4 regions of the Shinella sp. NM-101 genome follow, and region 4 is predicted to be linked to each of the others. Evidence: predicted binding sites of a transcription regulator. Region 4 holds the regulator's gene; each other region holds the start of a gene.
The links. Region 4 encodes LexA, which represses DNA repair genes until DNA is damaged. Its sites were predicted from a motif close to TGTTCNNNNTGTGTTCNG; they were not measured.
Positions count from the first base shown of each region.

Region 1 (3,743 bases), on a different contig from region 4:
GGAAGCGCGCAGGCCTCCCAGAGCTTTTCGACGCGCTCCGGCGTGGTGGCCAGCTCGCGGATGTCGGGGTAGCGCGACAGATGCTCCAGTGCCTGCTGGTCGACCGCCGGCAGCGCCCGCGTCAGGCCACCGATGGGCGGCGGCGCGTCGAGCGACTGGCGGAGCGATTGCAGCGAGGCATAGTCGAAGCGGGGGGTGCGCCATTGCAGCACCCTGACGGGATCGAAGTGATGCGTCTCGATGCGCTGGACCAGTTCGTCGTCGAAGGGATCGACGCGGCCGGTCACGCCGAAGGTGCCGTCGCGCATGTGCCGGCCCGCGCGACCGGCGATCTGGGCGAGTTCCGCCGGGTTGAGGTTGCGGAACTGGTAGCCGTCGAACTTGCGGTCCTGCGCGAAGGCGACGTGGTCCACGTCGAGATTGAGGCCCATGCCGATGGCGTCGGTGGCGACGAGATATTCGACGTCGCCCTCCTGGTAGAGCGCGACCTGCGCGTTGCGGGTGCGCGGCGAGAGCGCGCCGAGCACGACCGCGGCCCCGCCGCGCTGGCGGCGGATGAGCTCGGCGATGGCATAGACCTCGTCGGCCGAGAAGGCGACGATGGCGGTGCGCTGCGGCAGGCGGGTGATCTTCTTCGAGCCGGAATAGAAGAGCTGCGACAGGCGCGGCCGCTCGACGACATGGATGCCGGGCAGGAGCTGCTCGAGGATCGGCTTCATGGTGGCGGCGCCGAGCAGCAGCGTCTCGTCGCGGCCCCTCAGATGCAGAACCCGGTCGGTGAAGATGTGGCCGCGTTCGAGGTCGCCGGCAAGCTGCACCTCGTCGATGGCGACGAAGGAAGCCCGCGTCTCGCGCGGCATCGCCTCCACCGTGCAGACGGAGAAGCGCGCCATATGCGGCGTGATCTTCTCCTCGCCGGTGACGAGCGCGACATTGTGCTGGCCGACCTTCTCGACGAGGCGCGTATAGACCTCGCGCGCCAAGAGGCGCAGAGGCAGGCCGATGATGCCCGTCTCATGTGCCACCATGCGTTCGATTGCGTAGTGGGTCTTGCCCGTATTGGTCGGGCCGAGCACCGCGGTCACGCCGCGGCCGCTCAGGATCATGGGTGCTTGCGACAAGACATGCCCCGGCAGGTTTCAGTTTCGGCTCACAGATGCCCATCGGGGCGGCCGATGGCAAGGGGGGAGGCGAAATAGGACGGTTTTCCCGGTGCTTTCCCCACCGCCGGGAACAGGGCGCGAACGAAACGGAGACGAATCAATGACTCCGGATGATTCAGGGTTTGTTCTTTATACCAGTTGGACGCAATCGTCGGAGTTACTGGACATCGAATCGCAAGCTGGTTGCACTACAGACAGGCAACCGGGCCTGCTGCCGCAAAGGCAGCATAGCTGGCACCGCTCAATCCCAGGGTGAGGATCACCCCATGCCAGGCGAGCACGAGCTTCGGATCGACGCGGACCTTGGCATCGAACAGGCTCATGATCAGAGCGATGGGACTTACTACCGCGATCGCGATGACGGTGAACTGAAGCGGCGGCAGGAAAAAGAGCAGGAGATGCCAGCAGTTCGAGGCCTTGAGCGGGCCCATATCCGCATAGGCAGCGCCGCCGAGTGCCAACCAGAACAAGGTATGAAGAGCCAGCAGCGGCCACTTGTATCGCCGCAGCCATCCGCCTCGATTATTACCTTCGGCTGCCATGTCTTCCCAGCTTCAGCAAGACGCCGGATTGGGTTGGCCTAAAAGCCGATGCTTCGGCAACCCGATCACGCCGGATGGTCGTGCAAATCCGCCCCGTCCCAGCCGCCGCCCATCTCATAAAGCGGAAACACTTCTTCCGTCAGATACGGCCCGCCGCCGACCGATTCCTTCGAGGACATCAGCACGAAGCGGTTCACGGTGAAGGGGGCGGTGTGGAAGTTGCCGCGGCCGGAGAGGTAATGGGCGACGTCCTCGGTGCGGGCGTTGCGCAGGCGGGCGAGCGTGACATGCGGGGTGAACTTGCGCGGATCGGCGGGAAGGCCGAGGCGCTGGCAGATGCGCTCGATCTCGCCCTGCAGCGCGTACATTTCCGGCGCCTGCGTGACCCCGGCGAAGACCGAATGCGGTTTCTTCGAGCCGAAGGAGCCGAGGCCGGAGAGCGCGAGCTGGAATTCCGGGCGCTCGATGCGGTCGAGCCGGTCGACCACCTCGTCGGCAGTGCGGCCGTCGATGTCACCGATGAAGCGCAGGGTGATGTGGAAATTCTCGACATCGATCCAGCGGGCTCCGGGAAGTCCGCCTCTCAGGAGCGAGAGGCTCATCGCCGCGTTGCGCGGCACTTCGAGGGCGACGAAAAGTCTCGGCATGGCGACTTCTCCCTGCTGGAATGTAGCATCAGCGAATCACGCAACCGGTTTTTGCGCAACCCTAATTTCGCACCCGCGATAACTACTCCCCTGTCTTGATCGACCCGAGGAAGGTCTCGACCGCGGGCAGAATGGACCGGACCATGGCGTCCACGCCCTCGGTATTCGGATGCATGCCGTCGTCGAGCTGGAGATCCGCCTTCGTCACGACCCCTTCGAGGAAGAAGGGATAAAGGGGAACGCCGTGCTTTTCCGACAGGCGCCTGTAGATGCCGTTGAAGCGCTCGGCATAGTCCGCGCCCATGTTCGGCGGGGCCAGCATGCCGGCGAGAAGCACCGCGATGCCGCGCTCCTTGAGGCGCGTCAGCATCGCGTCGAGGTTCTTTTCCGTCTGGTCCGGCGGAATGCCGCGCAGCGCGTCGTTGGCGCCGAGTTCTAGGATGACGCCCTGGGTTCCCTCGGGGATCGACCAGTCGAGGCGGGCAAGGCCGCCCGACGTCGTGTCGCCGGAAACGCCGGCATTGGCGATCTCGACCGCATGGCCCTTCGCCCTGAGGGCCGCCTCCAGCTTCACCGGGAAGGCATCGGCGGCGGGAAGCTGGTAGCCGGCCATCAGGCTGTCGCCGAAGCCCACGAGCCGCACCGGTTCGGCCCGGGCGATGCCGGCGGATAACAAAGCTGTGATTGCAAGTGAGGCGAAAAATCCGAGCGCCGCTTTAAACGACATGATGCTGATCCTAGATTGCTGACATTCCAGTCTTTTCCTTACATATAGGGCAGAATTCCTTGGCCAAAACCATCATCGATCTCAAAAAAGCCGATCTCACCCTCGGCCGGGCGGCCGCCTCCGTGCATGTGCTGAAGGGGATCGACCTTGTCATCGATGCGGGTGAATCGGTCGGCATCGTCGGGCCGTCGGGCTCCGGCAAGTCGACGCTGCTGATGGTTCTGGCCGGCCTCGAGCGGCTGGACGGCGGCGAGATCCATATCGACGGGGCCGCCCTGCACGCGATGAACGAGGACCGGGTGGCCGATTTCCGCGGCCGCAATATCGGCATCGTCTTCCAGTCCTTCCACCTCATTCCCAACATGACGGCGCTGGAAAACGTCGCGGTGCCGCTGGAGCTCGCCAATGTGCGGGACGCGTTCGACATCGCGCGGCGCGAGCTGGAGGCCGTCGGGCTCGGCGAGCGCCTGTCGCACTATCCAGGCCAGCTCTCGGGCGGCGAGCAGCAGCGCGTCGCCATCGCCCGGGCGCTCGCGCCGTCGCCGAAGCTCCTGATCGCCGACGAACCGACCGGCAACCTCGACACGGAGACCGGCCGCCAGATCGCCGACCTCCTCTTCTCAAAACAGGCCGAGCGCGGCACGACGCTGGTGCTGGTGACGCA
Region 1 covers NZ_JACBFT010000005.1:85,984-89,726, reverse strand. The annotation lists gene L0976_RS11865 (helicase-related protein) at 1-1,106, opposite strand, end outside; gene L0976_RS11860 (hypothetical protein) at 1,352-1,705, opposite strand; gene thpR (RNA 2',3'-cyclic phosphodiesterase) at 1,771-2,352, opposite strand; gene L0976_RS11850 (arylesterase) at 2,435-3,079, opposite strand; gene L0976_RS11845 (ABC transporter ATP-binding protein) at 3,139-3,743, shown strand, end outside.
Region 1: L0976_RS11865 (helicase-related protein) is a predicted target of LexA. The motif match lies at 1,230-1,247, and genes of this name have one in related genera.

Region 2 (3,743 bases), on a different contig from region 4:
GACCAGCAGCTGGCCCTCAACGCCTATTGGAAGCAGATCGGCGGGACGGTCATGCTGCCGGGCACGAACCGCGCCTCCGACCGCTTCGCCCGCGCCTCCTTCTATGTGAACGCCATTCCGAAGGCAGAGGACCCGAACCGGGCGCTCGCCAGCGTCTTCAGCGTCATCCGCAACGTCTCCGTTCCCTTCGGCATCACCACGCCGGACGAGCCGAACATCTCCTCGACCCGCTGGCGCACGGTGGCCGACCACAAGCGCGGCCTCTACTTCTTCGAATCCGCGCTGACGCCCAACACCTTCTGGCTGGACCTGAAGAAGATCGATTTCTCGCCCGAAACGGGAAAGACGATGAAGCTCGATCTCGGCAAGGACCAGGATCATACCTATTCCGGCGATGCGACGGCGGCCCTCGTGCCGGCCGAGCCCTTCCGCTTCCTCGGCCCGCAGCCCTGACGGCCGCGCGCCCGTCTTTCTCCGGCCCGTTGCCTTCGTGCCCGCCGCATCCTAAATGTGTCGGGCACTCCCAGGGGATTTTTCATGGCTGAGATCAAGAACGTCGCGGTCCAGATGGACCATGTGTCGACCATCAACATCGCGGGCGATTCCACCTTCGCCATGAGTTTCGAGGCGCAGAGCCGCGGCTACCGGCTCTTCCACTACACGCCGGACCGCCTGAGCCTGCGCGACGGCAAGGTCTACGCCACCGTCGAGCCGATGGAGCTGCGCGACGTCAAGGGCGATCACTACACGCTCGGCGCGCCCGAGCGTGTCGATCTGTCCACCATGGACGTGGTGCTGCTGCGCCAGGACCCGCCCTTCGACATGGCCTACATCACCTCGACGCACCTGCTCGAGCGCATCCATCCGAAGACGCTCGTCGTCAACGATCCGGCATGGGTGCGCAACTCGCCGGAAAAGATCTTCGTCACCGAATTCGCCGACCTGATGCCGGCCACCCTCATCACCCGCGATCCCGCCGAGATCCGCCGCTTCCGCGACGAGATGGGCGACATGATCCTCAAGCCGCTCTACGGCAATGGCGGGGCGGGCGTCTTCCATTCCACGAAGGACGACCGCAACCTCTCGTCCCTGCTCGAAATGTTCGGCCAGATGTTCCGCGAGCCCTTCATCGCCCAGCAGTACCTGCCGGACGTGCGCAAGGGCGACAAGCGCATCCTCCTCGTCGATGGTGAGCCGGTGGGCGCGATCAACCGCGTGCCCGCCGAGCACGACAGCCGCTCCAACATGCATGTCGGCGGCCGCGCGGAGGCCACGGACCTGACGGCGCGCGAAAGGGAAATCTGCGCCCGCATCGGCCCGGCGCTGCGCGAGCGCGGCTTCCTCCTCGTCGGTATCGACGTCATCGGCGATTACATGACGGAGATCAACGTGACCTCCCCGACCGGTATCCGCGAGGTCAGGAAATTCGGCGGTGCCGACATCGCCGCTCTCCTGTGGGACGCCATCGAGAAGAAGCGCTGACGGCGCCTGGCGGGCCGCCCGTTCGCGAACGGCCCGCCTTCGTTCCGCGAATGCAACCGGGTGCAACCGTCGCGCGGAAAATTCCCTCGCAAGTTCCTTGATTGTTCTTGTTTCATTCCGCATTCCGTGCCAGATTTGCGGCTGCAACCCAGAGGCGGCGGCAGAGGCCGTCTTCGGCGAAAAAGTGTTTCGGTGTCCTTGTGCGCCATGAGCGACGCATGATGCCGTGGAGCGGGTGGGGCGGTCATGGTGGCACGGGTCGGTACGATTGCGTTTCAGGGTATCGAGGGCGTCCCGGTGGACGTCCAGGTCATGGTCGCGCCCGGCAAGGTGGGCATGCAGATCGTCGGCCTGGCGGACAAGGCGGTGGCAGAGAGTCGTGAGCGGGTGCAGGCGGCCCTCCACGCCTCCGGCCTCTCGCTGCCGCCCAAGCGCGTGACGGTCAATCTGGCGCCCGCCGACCTGCCGAAGGAAGGCAGCCACTACGACCTCGCCATCGCGCTCGGCCTGATGATGGCGCTCGGTGCCGTGCCGGGCGATGCGCTGGACGATTACCTCGTCATCGGCGAACTCAACCTCGACGGCACGATTGCGCCGGTTGCGGGGGCGCTCCCCGCCGCCATGGGTGCGAACGCGCTCGGCAAGGGCCTCGTCTGCCCGGCCGAGAACGGGGCGGAAGCGGCCTGGGCGGGCAGCGGCCTCGATATTCTCGCCCCGCGCAGCCTCATCGCGCTCGCCAATCACTTCAAGGGCACGCAGGTCCTGTCGCGGCCGACGCCCGCCATCCGTGCCCCCGCCGCCGGCCTGCCGGACCTTGCCGATATACGCGGCCAGGAAAGCGCCAAGCGGGCGCTGGAGGTGGCGGCGGCCGGCAACCATAACCTCCTGATGGTCGGCCCGCCCGGATCGGGAAAGTCCATGCTCGCCGCGCGCCTCGCCGCCATCCTGCCGCCGCTTTCCCCGGCCGAGCTTCTCGAAGTGTCGATGATCCACTCCATCGCCGGCCAGCTTTCCGGCGGGCGCCTGTCGGACCGCCGGCCCTTCCGCACGCCGCACCACTCCGCCACCATGGCGGCCCTCGTCGGCGGCGGATCGCGGGCAAGGCCCGGCGAAGTCTCGCTCGCCCACAACGGCGTGCTCTTCCTCGATGAACTGCCGGAGTTTTCTCCGCAGGCGCTCGATGCGCTGCGCCAGCCGCTCGAGACCGGCGAATGCATCATCGCCCGCGCCAATCACCGCGTCAGCTACCCCGCCGCCCTCCAGCTCGTGGCCGCGATGAACCCCTGCCGCTGCGGCATGGCGGGCGAGCCGGGCCACACCTGCGCGCGCGGTCCGCGCTGCGTCAGCGAGTACCAGGCCCGCGTCTCCGGCCCGCTGATGGACCGCATCGACATCCGCATCGACGTGCCGGCCGTCTCGGCGACGGACCTCATCCGCCCCATGGCGGCCGAAGCCAGCGAAACCGTCGCCCGCCGTGTCGCCCGGGCCCGCGCATTGCAGGTCGACCGCTTCGCCCGCCTCGGCATGGCATCCGTGACGAGCAATGCCCGGGCCTCGACCGCCCTCGTCGAGAAGGTTGCCGAACCCGATCCCGGCGGCCTCCAGCTCCTGCGCGACGCCGCCGAGAAGATGCGCTTCTCCGCCCGCGGCTATCATCGCATCCTCAAGGTCGCCCGCACGCTTGCCGATCTCGACGAGGCGTCCATCGTCGGCCGCATCCATCTTGCCGAAGCGATCTCCTACCGCATCGCCGGCGACCGGCTGGTCGCCGCGGCCTGAGCACCGGTGGTCGAGGGACGAAGGGGTGCGTTTGAAAGACAGGCGTGCGGCCGCCCCGGTCGGTGGGGCTTGCGGATGGCCAGCGCTGGAAACGGTGTCGTGACGACGGGGCGCCGCCTCAGGTCGAGCCCTTGAACACGGCTTCCAGCCGGTGTCCGTCCGGATCGATGACGAAGGCGGCATAATAGGTCGGGCCGTAGTCGTGTCGCAGGCCCGGCGGGCCGTTATCGCGTCCGCCAGCCGCAAGCGCGGCCTTGTGGAAGGCGTCGACCGCCTGGCGGTTCGGCGCGGCGAAGGCGATGTGAAAGCCGGGGCCGGGCGCTGCGGCATCGCCGTGCTGCTTGAGGGCGAGCTTGTCGCCGCCGCCGGGCGGCCCATAGCCGATGGCCTGGCCCGGCTCGCCCGGCCGGATATCCGACCAGACACGACCATAGCCGAGCGGCGCGAGGGCTGCGTCGTAGAAGGCCGCCGTGCGCGCGATG
Region 2 covers NZ_JACBFT010000003.1:471,872-475,614, forward strand. The annotation lists gene L0976_RS09385 (linear amide C-N hydrolase) at 1-453, shown strand, start outside; gene gshB (glutathione synthase) at 538-1,482, shown strand; gene L0976_RS09395 (YifB family Mg chelatase-like AAA ATPase) at 1,729-3,261, shown strand; gene L0976_RS09400 (VOC family protein) at 3,380-3,743, opposite strand, start outside.
Region 2: L0976_RS09395 (YifB family Mg chelatase-like AAA ATPase) is a predicted target of LexA. The motif match lies at 1,574-1,591, and genes of this name have one in related genera.

Region 3 (3,743 bases), on a different contig from region 4:
TCGGGAAATCTGCTATGGCTCTTGCGAGGGACCGTGTCTGCGACGATATTGTCCGGCAAAACGGCTTGGGAGGGCTGGATGGCGATTGAGGTTCGGGCGTCGAAGGAGATGAACGCTGTGACAGCGCCGAAGGCCTTGCGTGTCGGCTTTATCCTGTCGAAAAGCTTCACGCTTTCCGCCTTCGCCCTGTTCGTCGACACGCTGCGTCTTGCCAGCGACAGCGAGGACCGTTCCCGCCGCGTCAACTGCGACTGGGACGTGCTCAGCAGCACGCGCAATTTCATCTCCGCGTCGAGCGGCATCCAGGTGGCGCCGACCGCGCCCTTCGCCGACCCCTCCTGTTTCGACTACATCGCCGTCGTGGGCGGCCTCCTCAGCGTGGAGGAGCCGATCGACAGCTATGCGACGACCTACCTGCGCAAGGCGGCCAATGCCGGCGTCGGGCTGATCGGCCTGTGCACGGGCAGCTTTATCCTTGCCGAAGCGGGCCTGCTCAAGGGGCATATGGCCTGCGTGAGTTGGCTGCACCACCGCGATTTCCGCGCCCGCTACCCCGATATCGAGGCGACATCGGAGCAGATCTTCCGCTTCGACGGCAAGGTCGCCACCTGTGCGGGGGGCAGCAGCGTGGCCGACCTTGCCGCGACGCTGGTTCGCCACCATGTCGGCGAGGCGGCCGAGCGCAATGCGCTGGAGATCCTGCAGATCCGCCACCGGCGCGACGCGACCGACCTCCAGCCGCGCAATCCGCTGGGCCTGGAGGCTCGCGACCGCCGCGTGCATCTCGCCATCATGATGATGGAGCAGCACACGGAAGACCTGCTCTCCATCGACAGCATCGCCACCATGACCAATGTCTCCCGCCGCCAGCTCGAACGCCTGTTCGAGAGCGACATGGGCGCCTCGCCGAGCGCGATCTACATGAAGATCCGCATGGCCGCCGCGCTCAACATGGTGATGCGCACCAACAAGCCGCTGATTGAGATCGCGCTCGAAACCGGCTTCGAGAGCCTGTCGCATTTCACCCGCCGCTTCCGCGCGGCCTTCGGCGACACGCCCTCGCAGATCCGCCGCGACAGGCGCCGACAGGCGGGCTGACGGCAATTCTTCCTGCGGCTTGGAACCAAGCCGCGCGCCATCCGTTCGGTCCGGATTGCTGACAAGGAGACCGCAATGGCAAGCAATGACGTCCAATCCCAGATTTCCGCCCTGCGTGACGAGATCGCCCAGCTTCAGAAGGATTTCGGCGAACGGAGTGCCGAGGCCTATGAGACGATGCGCGAGCGCGCCGGCAATGCCGTGGAGGCTGCCCGCCCCGCCGTTCGCTCGGCCACGAAATACGTGCGCAACGAAGGCGCTGCCGTCGCCCAGGCCGCGCGTGAACACCCGGCAGCCCTTTCGACCGTCGTGCTGGCGGCGGGGCTTGCGGGCATCGTCATCGGCTACCTTCTCGGCTCCCTAGAGGGCGAGCCGCAACGGCGCCAGCGCTGGTTCTGAAACGACAAAAGCCCGGCAATGCCGGGCTTTTTCATGACGGGAAGGAAAGGCCTTCCTATCGGTGGCGCAGGCCGCAAAGATAGCCGATGAAGGCGGCGCCGGCGAGGGTGGCGAGCGGATTGGCCTGGATGGTCTGGCGCAGCTCCTCGCGTAGCGACTCCGCCTTGGCCACAGCAAGCTGGCCGGTGCCTTCGGCGATCAGGCCCGCGGATTCCTTCAGCCGGCTGATTTCCGTCTTCAGCGCTTCGATCTGCTCGTTGACGGTCGCTTCCGCGGCCGCGGCCTTCGCTTCCTCCGAAATGCTGTCGCGACCTTCAACGACGCCGAGCGTGCGTTTGCCGGTGCTCTTTTCGTCAGCCATGGGACATGTCTCCTGAATTGATGGGAATGGCGGGAAGAAGAACTTCCGGCGCGCCAGTTGGTTCCAGCCGATGATTCAAACTGTGATCTTTCGGCTGCGGCAGGGCGATTGACTCTTCCGGAAATAGAGAACAAATAAAGAACGAATGTCCACCAGCCGGGAGCCGCCCAGCCGATGTCCGCCCCTGTCCATGCCGTTGTCGCCGACCTGCGCGACCGCATCCGGCAGTTCGACGGCTGCGCGTCGCGCGCGCGGGCGGTGCTGCCCTTCCGCGTGCCGGAGATCGACGAAAGGCTGCCGGGCGGCGGGCTGGCGCTTGCCAGCCTGCACGAAGTCTGCGGCGGCGGCAACGATGCCGTGGAGGGGGCCGCCGCCATGCTCTTTGCCGCCGGCATCGCCGCACGCACCCGGGGGCAGGTGCTCTGGTGCCTGACGCGGCCGGACCTTTTCGCCCCGGCGCTGGCGCAGGCGGGGCTTGCCCCCGGCCGCGTCATCTATGTGGAGGCGGACGACGAGAAGAGCCTGCTCCTCTGTTTCGAGGAGGGGCTGCGCCATGGCGGGCTCGGCGCTGTCGTGGCGGAGGTCGCGCGCCTGTCGATGACCGCCTCGCGCCGCCTGCAACTGGCCGCGGAGGCCGGCGGCACGCTCGGCATCGCCCTGCGGCGCTTCCGGCACAGGCGCGAGGCGGGCGCCTTCATGCTGCCGTCCGCCGCCGTGACGCGCTGGCAGGTTTCCGTAGTGCCGTCCGCGCCGCTTCCCGTGCCCGGCGTCGGCCGGGCACGATGGCTGCTCGAGCTGACCCGCTGCCGGGCCGGCGAGGCGGCAGAGTTCGAAGTGGAGGCATCCGATGTCGAGGGTCGTATCGCTTTTTCTCCCCGGCTGGCCGATCGATCGCCTGAGGCGGGCGCTTGGCGCCGCGGCGCCGCCGGCTGACACGCGGCTCGTCCTCGTCGGGCGGGACGGCGCGCGCCGCATCGTGACGGCTTTGAGCCGGTCCGCGGAGGAAGCCGGGCTTCGCGCCGGCATGCCGCTCACCAAGGCCCATGCGCTCCTGCCCGACGTCATGGCCATGCCCGCCGATCCCGCTGCCGACGCGGCGGCGCTCCGGCGCCTTGCCCTGTGGACCCTGCAGCACTACGCGCCCATCGTCGCGTCGGACCCGCCGGACGGGCTCGTCGTCGACACGACCGGCGCCGACCACCTGCACGGCGGCGAGGAACGCATGCTGGCGGGCCTCGTCAACCGTCTCGCCGCGTCCGGCATTTCCGCCCGTGCCGCCGTGGCCGACACCTGGGGCGCAGCCTATGCCGCCGCGCGCTTCCTTGCCGGTCCCGTGCGCGTCATTCCTCCCGGCGCGGCGCAGGCGGCCGTCTCGCCGCTGCCGCTTTCCGGCCTGCGCATCCCGGCGGAAACCGTGACGGGCCTGCATGTCCTCGGCTTTGCCAAGATCGGCGACGTGCTGGCCGTGCCGCGCGCGCCGCTCGTCCTGCGCTTCGGGGCGCTCCTCGGCCGCCGGCTCGACCAGTTGCAGGGCGCGGTGCCGGAACCCGTCGATCCCCTGCGCGACCCGGAGCTCACGACGGTCCGCAAGGTTTTCGGCGAACCGATCGGCGCGCCGGAGACGATCGCGCGCTACACGACGGCGCTGGTCGACGACCTCTGCCTCGCGCTGGAAAAGCGCGGCCTCGGCGCCCGGCGGCTCGACCTCGTCTTCCACCGCGTCGACAATTCCCTGCAGGCGATCCGCGTCGGAACGGCGCGCGCCGCACGGGATGGCAAGCGCCTCGCCCGGCTTCTCTGCGACCGGATCGAAACGGTCGATCCCGGCTTCGGCATCGAGATCATGGAACTGACGGCGACGCTCGCCGAACCGCTCGTCCTGCAA
Region 3 covers NZ_JACBFT010000006.1:193,326-197,068, forward strand. The annotation lists gene L0976_RS13925 (GlxA family transcriptional regulator) at 79-1,098, shown strand; gene L0976_RS13930 (hypothetical protein) at 1,174-1,497, shown strand; gene L0976_RS13935 (hypothetical protein) at 1,553-1,858, opposite strand; gene L0976_RS13940 (ImuA family protein) at 2,033-2,791, shown strand; gene L0976_RS13945 (DNA polymerase Y family protein) at 2,706-3,743, shown strand, end outside.
Region 3: L0976_RS13940 (ImuA family protein) is a predicted target of LexA. The motif match lies at 1,985-2,002, and genes of this name have one in related genera.

Region 4 (3,743 bases):
ATCGCCATCGGCAGCGGCATAACGGGGCGCGCGCGCCTCGGCCCGCCCTCCGGTCCCTCGCTCGCCGGGCTCAACGATTTCGCGTTCGACGCCTATTTCGCGGGAACCGGCGCCGTCGGCTATTTCTACAGGGCTCCGACCGCCATGGCGGGCACCGAAACCGGACTGGAGGGTCGGGTCCGGCGCGAGATCGCGACATGGCGCAACAGCCTGACCGAGCATATACGCGGCCGCATCGGCGGGGACGCGGGGGCGATCGCCGCGGCGCTCGTGACGGCGGAGCAGCGGGCGATCAGCGCGGAGACGGTGGAGGCGCTGCGGCAGGCGGGGCTGACCCATGTGCTCGCCATTTCCGGGCTCAACATGGTGCTGGCCGCCGGGACCTTCCTCGTCGGCGCGCGCGGGCTGATGGCGCTGATCCCCGGCTTTGCCGAACGCTATCCCACCAAGAAGATCGCAGCAGCCGGGGCGCTCGTCATGGTGACGCTCTACATCCTCGTCTCGGGCGGGGCGATCTCGGCCGTGCGCTCATGGATCATGATCTGCGTCATGCTCGTCGCGGTGATGTTCGGCCGTTCGGCGATCAGCCTGCGCAACGTGGCGATCTCGGCGATCCTCATCCTCATCGTCACGCCCTCGGCCGTCACCAATCCCGGCTTCCAGATGTCCTACGCGGCGACGCTCGGCCTCGTCGCCGGCTATGCGGCCTGGCGCGAGCGTCCGGTTCGCCGCGAAAGCCGGGGCGGGCGGTTCCAGCTCATCGGCGGCTCGGCGGGCCGCTTCTTCGGCGGACTGCTTCTCTCCTCGCTGATCGGCAGCCTTTCCACGCTCATCTATTCGGTCGGCCATTTCCATCGCATTCCCGCCTACGGGCTTGCCGGGAACCTCCTGGCCATGCCGGTCATCAGCGCCATCGTCATGCCGTTCGGGCTGATGGCGGTGCTGCTCATGCCCTTCGGTCTCGACGCCATTCCCTTCGTCATCATGGGCAAGGGGATCGATTGGATGATCGCGATGTCGAACTGGGTCGCCAGTTGGAAGGGCGAGATCGTCATCGGCCGCATTCCGCCGCTCGCCTTCCTGCTGATCGGCGTCGGCGGCGGCCTGCTCTGCATCCTACGCACCAGGCTGCGTCACGCGGGCACCTTGCTGGTCGTGCTGGGCATCGGCATTGCATGCTGGCCCGACGGGCGTCCGCGTCCCGAGGTGCTGGTGTCGGAGGACGGCCGCCTCGTCGCCGTTCTCGATGGCGCCAGGGTGGCGACGAACCGAGCCCGGCCGCCGGGTTTCGTCTACGATCAATGGCGCCGGGCGCTCCGGCTCGGCGAACTCGTCAAACCGGACATGCGCAAGACGGCGGGCCTGACGCTGGAGGATGCCGGGGAAAAGCCGGCGGGAGCGCCAGAAGGAAAGCGACCGCGGCGCAAGGCGGATCGGCAGAAGGCGAGGGATGCCCTCACCGCGGCTCTCGATGCGGCGGGAAAAGGCCCCGGCTTCGTCTGCGAAACGAAAGCCTTCTGCGCCGCCGTCTCGCCGAGCGGCTGGCGGATCGTCACGCTGGAGGACACCGCCTTCCTCGGCACGGCCTGCGACGGGGCGGATCTCGTCGTCGTGCCCTTTGCCCTGCGGCTGGATGCCTGCCGCTCCGGCGCCCGGCTGGTGACCGCGCGGCATCTGCGGCGAACGGGCGCGCTGGAAATCCGGCCGGCTGCGGCAGCCGCAGCCAGCCTTCCCGAGGCGGAATTCACGTCTTCCGTCGAAACGCTCGATCGCCCCTGGTCGAGGCACCGCACCTACGACTGGCGGACCGGCAGCTTCGATAACGGACAGGCGGTCAGTGATAACGACGGATGAGGCCGACGAGCTTGCCCTGGATCTTGACGCGATCCGGCCCGAAGATGCGGGTCTCGTAGGCCGGATTGGCGGCTTCGAGTGCGATGGAGGCGCCCTTGCGGCGGAAGCGCTTCAGCGTCGCCTCCTCTTCGTCGACGAGCGCGACGATGATCTCGCCGGGATTGGCGGTGCTGGTGTTGCGGATGATGACGGTATCGCCGTCGAGGATGCCGGCCTCGATCATCGAATCCCCCCGGACTTCCAGCGCATAATGGTCGCCGTTGCCGATCATCTCGGCCGGCACGGTGATGTCATGGGTGTTGTTCTGGATGGCGGAGATCGGCACGCCGGCGGCGATGCGGCCCATCACGGGCACCGACACGGACGTGGGCATGTCGGCCGGGGCAGCATTGCGCTGCGGCGGGGCGGCGGCCGGCGCGGGCGGCTTGCCGCGGCTGCCTTCGATGACGGAGGGCGAGAAGCCGCGCCGGGGCTGCAGGCTCGGCGAATAGGCCTCGGGCAGCTTGATGACCTCCAGCGCGCGCGCCCGGTTGGGCAGGCGGCGGATGAAACCGCGTTCCTCCAGCGCCGTGATGAGGCGGTGGATGCCCGATTTGGAGGCGAGGTCCAGGGCGTCCTTCATCTCGTCGAAGGACGGCGGAATGCCCGATTCCTTCATGCGCTCATGGATGAAGAGGAGGAGTTCCTGTTGTTTGCGCGTCAGCATGGTCTCTCCACCGAGAATCGTGAAACAAATCCAGAACAGACACTATCTGTTCCATATGTGTTCCGCAAGGGGCCGGTGAAACAATAATGCTGCTCAAACAGCGGGTTCGCGCAGGAGCAGGACTTGGCAGGCCGCGCCCGCCTCAAGGGCCGGCGCATGCGGCAGGCGGACAAGGAGGCCTTCGGATTGCGCGAAGGTCTTCATCATCGAGGAATCCTGCTTGTCGAAGGGCGTCACGCGGAGCTCGCCGGCAGGTCCGCGGTCGATCCGGGCGCGGATATGGTCCTGGCGGTGATCGTTTTCCCGGACCGGCACGGCGGCAACGGCGCTGCGCAGCCGGCTTTTCCCCGGAAGACGGGCGAGGCGGCGGACAAGCGGTTCCAGGAAGAGCAGCGAGCAGACGAGGCTCGAGACGGGATTGCCGGGAAGGCCGACGACCTGGATCGCGCCGAGGCGGCCGACCATCAGCGGCTTTCCGGGCCGCATGGCGATGCGCCAGAAATCGAGCGCCATGCCGGCCTCGCCGAGGACGGGCTGGACGAGGTCGAAATCGCCGACGGAGGCGCCGCCGAGCGTCACGAGCACGTCGATGTCGAGCACCAGCGCCTTGCGCACGGCTTCCAGGATCGCCTGCCTGTCGTCTTCGACGATGCCGAGGTCGATGACCTCCGCGCCGGCTTTACGGGCGATGGCCGAGACGCCGTAGGTGTTGGAGGCGATGATCTGGCTTGCACCCGGCCGGGTGCCCGGCGGGACGAGCTCGTCGCCTGTCGCCAGCACCGCGATGCGGGGGCGGGCATAGACGGTCAGTTCCGCATGGTTCATCGCGGCGGCGACGGTCAGGCGGCCGGGATCGAGCACGTCGCCGGCATGCAGCACGACCTCGCCTTCGGAGAAATCCTGTCCGCGGGGACGGATGTGGCGGCCTTCCGGGGTGAGGAAGGTGGTGCGGATGCGGCCGTCCTCCAGCCGTTCCGCGTCCTCCTGGAGAAGGACCGTATCGGCGAAGGCGGGCAGGGGCGCGCCGGTGAAGATGCGCACGGCCTCGCCAGGACCTGCGGTGCCTTCGAAGGCGTGGCCGGCGGAGGAGGTGCCGACGACCTTGAGGATGGAGCCCAGTTCGGCGATGTCGGCATGGCGGACGGCGTAGCCGTCCATGGCGGAATTGTCGAAGGGCGGCTGG
Region 4 covers NZ_JACBFT010000001.1:45,414-49,156, reverse strand. The annotation lists gene L0976_RS00215 (ComEC/Rec2 family competence protein) at 1-1,854, shown strand, start outside; gene lexA (transcriptional repressor LexA) at 1,835-2,560, opposite strand; gene glp (gephyrin-like molybdotransferase Glp) at 2,654-3,743, opposite strand, start outside.